One region of the Chromobacterium sp. INPA-IVC genome, then DNA from elsewhere that is predicted to be linked to it. Evidence: riboswitches for the same ligand, from Rfam matches in the RefSeq annotation. Region 1 holds a riboswitch; the other holds the start of a gene.
The links. A riboswitch is a leader RNA that binds a small molecule or an ion and turns the genes downstream of it on or off. The one in region 1 is predicted to bind cobalamin.

Region 1 (3,397 bases):
CCCAGACCGCCGGTGTTGTAGCCATAAGCGGTTTCGTATTCGCGGTCGAACAGGTTGTCGACGCGGGCTGTCGCGGTCCAGCTCTTGGCGAAGCGGTAGTTGGCAAAGGCATTAGTGATACCGTAACCATGCAACGACGTATTGGAAGAATCAGTCCGTCGAGAAGCGATCTGCTGCTCGGCGCCGAAAGTCCACAAGCCCCATTCCTTACTGGCATTGAAATTGGCGCTTTGGCGCGGACGACGCAACAGCCAATTGCCAGTCGCCTGATCGCGGGCATCCATCAATGTGATGTTCATCCCCCAATTGGTATCCAGCCAAACCGTAGACGCCTCGATGGTCATCCCTTTAATCGTTGCCTTGTTCAAATTGCTCGGGCTCCAATCGTTGGAGAACAGCGGTGACGGCGCCCAGACAATCATCTTGTCGATGTCGTTGCGGAACAAGGTCGCACTGAACATGCTTTGATTCTTGCGGTACTGCAGTGCCAGTTCGGCGTTGCGCGAGCTTTCGGGCTGTAAAGCGGGATTGCCGCTGAATGGCGCATACAAGTCATTGAACGACGGGGCCTTGTAAGCGGTGCCATAGCCAGCCCTCGCCAGCCAGCCATCGGCGAATCGATAGCCGTAATCGAGTTTGCCGGTGGTCTTGCCGCCGAACTGATCATCATGGTCGCGCCTCACGCTTGCCTGCAGCAAATGCTTGCCCAGATCCAGCTGGTAGGTCAGGAACGCGGCATGGGTATTGCGCGTACTCTTGGCGAACACGCTGTCGCTGTCGATTTTCTGATCTCCATGCGTCGCGCCCAGCGTGAATTTGCCGAAATCGGTCGACAGATCGTTCTGCCACAACCATTCGTTCTGCGTAGTTTGATACAGGCTGTTGCGCTGCCCGTTTGCCGCATCGCTGAAGACTTCCTGCTTATCCTGGCTGTGGCTGAACCGCAGCGTGCTGGTCCAGATATCGGAGAACTGGTTTTTCGATTCGATGCTCTGGCCGGTCAACCGAGTCCGGATCCAATCCTGGCCAACCGGGTTCTGGTCAATATCCGCTTTGGCAAAGCTCTGGAACAAGCGCAGCGTCAGATCATGGCCGCGGGCCAGCGTCTGGGTCACGCTCGCGCTGTAGCTATCGGTACCGTAGCCATCCCGATCCGGGTTGTAGCTCGCACTCTTCGGATTGGTCGCGGAAAAACCGTCGGACTGCTCATGTCCCAGTTGCAAGCTATAAGCCGTATTGTCGACCTTGCCGCTGACGCCGGCGCTCAGCTTGCCGGTGCCGCGGCTGCCGACCTCCAGTCCGGCGTTGAAGCGCGGCTCGCCCTCGCCCTTGCGGGTGAAGATCTGGATCACACCGCCGATGGCGTCGGCGCCATACAGGCTGGAGGCCGGGCCACGCAGGATTTCGATGCGTTCAATCTGTTCCAACGGGATGTTCTGAATAGCTGTAGTGCCCAATGTCGCCGATGAAATGCGAATACCGTCCACCAGCACTACCGTATGATTGGAATTAGTTCCGCGCATGAAAATGCTGCTAGTCGTTCCCGGACCGCCGTTGCTGGCGATGGTCACAGCGGCTTGGCGCGACAACACCTGCTGCAGCGTCTGCGCGCCGCTTTCCTCGATTTCATCTCGGGTGATCACGGTGGCGTCAGCCAGCGTTTTGGACAGCGGCTGCGCGATGCGGCTCGCCGTCACGATCACCGGATCGCCGGCGAACTGGGGGACGCCGTCGGCCAGGGCCAGGCTGGAACAGGCCAGCGCCGTCAGCGCGGCGCAGATTTGAAGCTTGAACATGAAAACACACTCACGATAAGGTCAACGTTGAGTGCGAAGAGGACAACAGCAGCAAAGGACGGCACGGCAGAACCGAAACGCCTGTCGAATCGCCTCCCCGCGATACTCCAGTGGTCCACCGGCTTCCGGCCAGTGGCAGCGCAGGCCGGTCTCCGGGCTGGGCCTTGCCGGCGGCGCGCCTTCCCGTCCCGAGGACAGTGGTCTTTGCGCCGCCTGGGCGCATGCGCGCCAGGCCTTACCGTTGCGGGGGCAGCGCCGGTTTCTCACCGGCTTCCCGTTTCATCCCGGCGCGCAAGACCGCGCGCCTCGGGACACCTGCTGATCGGCGGATTATAACCCGCCGGACTTTTGGCGGCACCGGCCAAGCAGTAATATGCTTAGAGTCCAGCCGACGCCGCGCGCCGGTTCCCATTCATCATCCGGACCCACGTCCGCTCCCGCAGCAGGCCCATACCATGAACAGCAGCAAACCCCTGGATCTTTCCGCCCGCAACGCCGCCCGCGCCCGTCAGGCCATCCTGACCAAGCCGCCCGGCAGCCTGGGACAGCTAGAGGAACTGGCCTGCCGCTTCGCCGCCTGGCAGGGCCGCGCCCAGCCGGAAGATCTGCGGCCGGCTATCACCGTGTTCGCCGCCGACCACGGCGTCACGGCGGAGGGCGTATCCGCCTTCCCCTCCGCGGTCACCACCGAGATGGTGCGCAACTTCGCCAACGGCGGCGCGGCCATCTGCGTGCTGGCGCGCGCGCTGGACGCGCGGCTGGAAGTGGTGGACGTGGGCGTGGCCGGCGATGTGGCCGCGCTGCCCATCGTCCACGCCAAGGTGAGACCCGGCAGCCAGAACCTGGCCAAACAGGCGGCGATGAGCGCCGATGAAACAGCTGCCGCGCTAGAGGCCGGCCGCGCCGCCGCCCGCCGCGCGGTGGAGGCCGGCGCCAATCTGCTGATCGCCGGCGACATGGGCATAGGCAACACCACCGCCTCGGCGGCGCTGATCTGCCGGCTGACCGGCGCGGCGCCGGAGCTGGTGGTGGGCCGCGGCACCGGCGTCGACGACGCCGGCCTGGCCAACAAGCACCGCGCGGTAAAGACCGCATTGGCCCGGGTAGCCTGGGAAAACCTCAGCGGCCTGGACACGCTGTCCGAGCTGGGCGGCCTGGAAATCGCCGCCATCGCCGGCTTTTACCTGGAAGGCGCGCGGCTGGGCGTGCCGTCGCTGGTGGACGGCTTCATCGCCAGCGCCGCCGCGCTGTGCGCCAAGACCATGGAGCCCTCGCTGCACGACTGGCTGCTGGCCAGCCACCGCTCGGCGGAATCCGGCCATGATCTGGCGCTGAAAGCCTTGCAACTGCCGCCGCTGGTGGACCTGGGCATGCGCCTGGGCGAAGGCTCCGGCGCCGCGGTATGCGTGCCGCTGCTGCAGCTGGCGGTGAAGCTGCACAACGGCATGGCCACCTTCGCAGAAGCCGGCGTCAGCGGCAAATCGGCATGAACCCTTACACGCTGACCCTGCTGCGCCACGGCGATATCGACCATGACGGCCGGCTGATCGGCCTGACCGACCTGCCGCTGACCGAACTGGGGCACCAGCAACTGGAACACA
Region 2 (3,397 bases), 540 kb from region 1:
TTCTGATCCGCCGACATCGCATACACCGGCAGCGTGCCGGGCTTGGTCTCGCCCATCCCTGGTGAATTCAGCGGCATGCCGGGCACCGCGATGCCGACCAGCTTGCTATTGCCGGCCAGCAGCCGCTTGATGGCGGCCGCCGGCACATGGCCTTCCACCACGTAGCGGCCAACCTTGGCGGTGTGGCAGCTGCCCATGCCCGGCGTCACGCCGAGCTGGCTTTTCACCTGCTGCATATCGTCGCGATTGACGGCGGAAACGGCAAAACCGTTCTGTTTCAGATAAGCGATGTAAGCCTCGCAGCAGCCGCAGCTCGGGCTCTTGTAAACAGTGACGGGAACGGCGGCCAACGCGGACGCGCTGGCGGCGGCCAAGACGGCCGTAAACAGAAAATGACGCAACTGGGGCATGGTGCCCTCCTGGTTTAAATGTCCGGATCGATCGCGCGCTCGACGGCGCGCGGAAAAGCTCAAACCAGGACAAACAAGGGAGGGCGCAGCGGCGGCGGCGGGACCGGTCCAGGGGACAAAACAGGCTGCGTCGCCACTCTTACGCTGCGGGAAGGCAAAACAACCATCTCGGGCAGAGAAGCTTTGATAAACAGCGGCAGGCAGGCCTGCGCGCAAGCGACCGAACCGCAGGCCGCCGCGCCATTCATCGCCGCATGCTTCGCGGATGGCTTGGCGGCCATCCCGGCGCAATCACGCGACGCGCTCATCGCCGCGCACGCCTCGGGCGACGCCATGCCCGTCAACGGCGCATGCGCCGCCGCCGTCCCTCCGGCAAAGAGGGACAGCTGCAGCAAGATCAGCAACAGAGCGCGGCGCAAGGCTTTCATTCCGCGACGATACCATGCCGGCCGGCCAGGCAAGCGCACAAAGATCAAACCTGTCCCCATCATGCGGAGTCATCGCTCCCCAAGCGCAAGCGCCACAGATCCTGGCGCCGGGACAATTCGATCCGGGCCAGCGGCGCGATGTCGATCTGCCTATACGCCTGCGGCGGCAAATTCAGCGCCCGCAACAGAATCGCCTTGATGACGCTGCCGTGGGCGATGACCAGGGCGTGGCCGGCCGGCCAGCCAAAATGTTCGAACCAATGGCCGACGCGCTCGACCATCGCCTGCAGCGACTCCCCTTCAGGCGCCGGACATTCAAGGTCAGACAACCATGCGCTCAAGGCCTCCGGCTCCGCCGCCGCGACCGCCTTCAGAGACAGGCCGCGCCAACGGCCATACTCCGCCTCCCGCAACGCGGTTTCCGCCTCCGCCGCGCGGCCCAGCGCGTCGGCAGTCTGCCGGGCGCACCGCTCCGGGCTGCGAAGCACCAGGTCGGCCAGGCCCAGCGAGTCGGCCAGGCCCGCCGCGCGTTCCAGCGCTTCCGGCCCCAAGGGATCGTCCGCCGGAAAATGGCCGGCGCGCAGCGCGCGGCTCGCCGGCACGCACAGCAGGGTGATACGGCTCGTCATGCTTTTGGCTCTCCGTCAAAACGCCCTGAAGTTCTTTGACATTTTCTCTCGGCTCTCTAGAATCCACATCGTCTCGATGCGAGGAAGCCGGTGCGAATCCGGCACGGTCGCGCCACTGTGTATCAGCCTGATCCGCCATGCGGACAGGCATGAAAAGTCAGGCCTTCGCATCCAGCCAACCATCCGTTTCAGGACGCGTCATCCTCAAGGAGATATCTCATGCATGCAAGCCCCGTCATGGCGCCGGCTATCCAGCCCGTGTCCCTCCCCATTCGCGAACTGCTGCCCTGGGCAGTCTTCGGCAGCATTCTGATGCTGCTGGCGATCTACTTCGTCGGCGTGGAAGAAGGCGCCGCCGCCATCTTCAACAGCATGTATGTGCACGAGTTCGTCCACGACGGCCGGCACCTGCTGGGCTTCCCCTGCCACTGACGCGAAGGCTCCATCATGATCAGAAGTCTGCTGACCCGCGGCATGATCGCGGGCTTTCTGGCCAGCCTGCTGGCCTTCGGCTTCGCCAAGGTCGTCGGCGAGCCCCAGGTGGATCGCGCGATCGCCTTCGAAGAAAAAATGGAGTTGGTAAAGAACGGCGGCCACCCTGACGAAACGCCGGAGCTGGTCAGCCGAGGCGTGCAGTCCGGCATCGGCCTGTTCGTCGGCGTCGGCGTGTTCGGCACCGCCGTCGGCGGCCTGTTCGCGCTGGCCTTCGCCTTCGCCTACGGCCGCATCGGCGCCTTGCGCGCCCGCGCGATGTCCGCGCTGATGGCTTTGCTAGGCTTCATTTCGTTCGCGCTGGTGCCCTTCCTCAAATACCCGCCCAATCCGCCATCGGTGGGCGACCCCGGCACCATCGACTCCCGCACCGCGCTGTTCTTCGCGATGATAGCCGCGTCGCTGGCCGCGCTGGCCGTCGCCGTGTTCCTGGCGCGCAAGCTGATCTCCCGTTTCGGCGCCTGGAACGCGACGCTGATCGCCGCCGCCGTCTTCATCCTGTTGGTGGCGATCGTCCAGCTGCTGCTGCCGGAGGTGAACGAGATTCCCGAACAATTCTCCGCCGTGCTGCTATGGCGCTTCCGGATGGCGTCATTCGGCATCCAGGCGATCTTGTGGACCGGCCTCGGCCTGCTGTTCGGCCACTTTGGAGAACGGCTGCTGGAGGATCGCCGCGGCGCCTTCCAGGTCAACTGAGCGCAAGCCCCCCTGCTTCGACACCCTCGCTCCGGCGAGGGTGTTTTGTTTCAGCGCCCGCTCGGACAGCTCCGCGCCACCAACCCGGCGGGCGAATCAATGCGCGGCCCGCCTCGCCTCTTCCGCCGCCAGCTTATGCTGAGCCTGCCGGTCTCCGTGCTGCGCCTCCTTGGCGGTTTGGGCCACGGTTTCCGCAGCCTCCTGCAAAACCCGCGCCGCATTGCTGATAGTCACTTTGTCCTGCACCACAGGCGGGGCAGCCTGCGCCTGGATTTGAGCTTGAGATGGCGGCGCGGATGCGGCGGACGGCGCGGCGTCTTGCGTCGATGCGGCCGGAGAGGCCGCAGGTGTTTGAGGGGCCTGGGTGGAAACAGAGGCGATCATCATGGTGTGTCTCCCGAAAGGATTCGAACGCGCAACGGCGCGATGCGGGACGCACGCGCAGCATCATGCCATTTCAACTTAGCAGCCCAGACTTAGCCCAGACTTAGCCCGCCTCACTCTTCTCTCGCCGCCTGCATGCTGACCGATACCCGCAGGCCGGACGCGCCCCGGCAAGACAGGCTCACCCTCGCGCCTACCCGCTCCGCGATGGTCCTGACGATGGACAAGCCCAACCCCGCGCCCTGCTGGCCGCTGCCCAGACTGCGATAGAAAGGATCGAAAACCCGCTCCCTCTCCTCTTCTGGAATGCCGGGACCGGTATCGTCTATCGTCAGAACCGTCCGCCCGTCCGCCTCGC

Region 2: linked by a shared signal. The riboswitch ahead of ACX17K_RS02885 (CbtB domain-containing protein) and the one ahead of ACX17K_RS05365 (TonB-dependent receptor domain-containing protein) in region 1 are both predicted to bind cobalamin.

Annotation. Positions count from the first base shown of each region.
Region 1 covers NZ_JBTNLS010000002.1:542,680-546,076, forward strand. The annotation lists gene ACX17K_RS05365 (TonB-dependent receptor domain-containing protein) at 1-1,796, opposite strand, end outside; cobalamin riboswitch at 1,923-2,130, opposite strand; gene cobT (nicotinate-nucleotide--dimethylbenzimidazole phosphoribosyltransferase) at 2,252-3,286, shown strand; gene ACX17K_RS05375 (histidine phosphatase family protein) at 3,283-3,397, shown strand, end outside.
Region 2 covers NZ_JBTNLS010000002.1:3,431-6,827, forward strand. The annotation lists gene ACX17K_RS02870 (DUF411 domain-containing protein) at 1-410, opposite strand, end outside; gene ACX17K_RS02875 (hypothetical protein) at 470-838, opposite strand; gene ACX17K_RS02880 (histidine phosphatase family protein) at 898-1,467, opposite strand; adenosylcobalamin (AdoCbl) riboswitch at 1,523-1,684, shown strand; gene ACX17K_RS02885 (CbtB domain-containing protein) at 1,687-1,899, shown strand; gene ACX17K_RS02890 (CbtA family protein) at 1,915-2,655, shown strand; gene ACX17K_RS02895 (hypothetical protein) at 2,752-3,042, opposite strand; gene ACX17K_RS02900 (ATP-binding protein) at 3,153-3,397, opposite strand, start outside.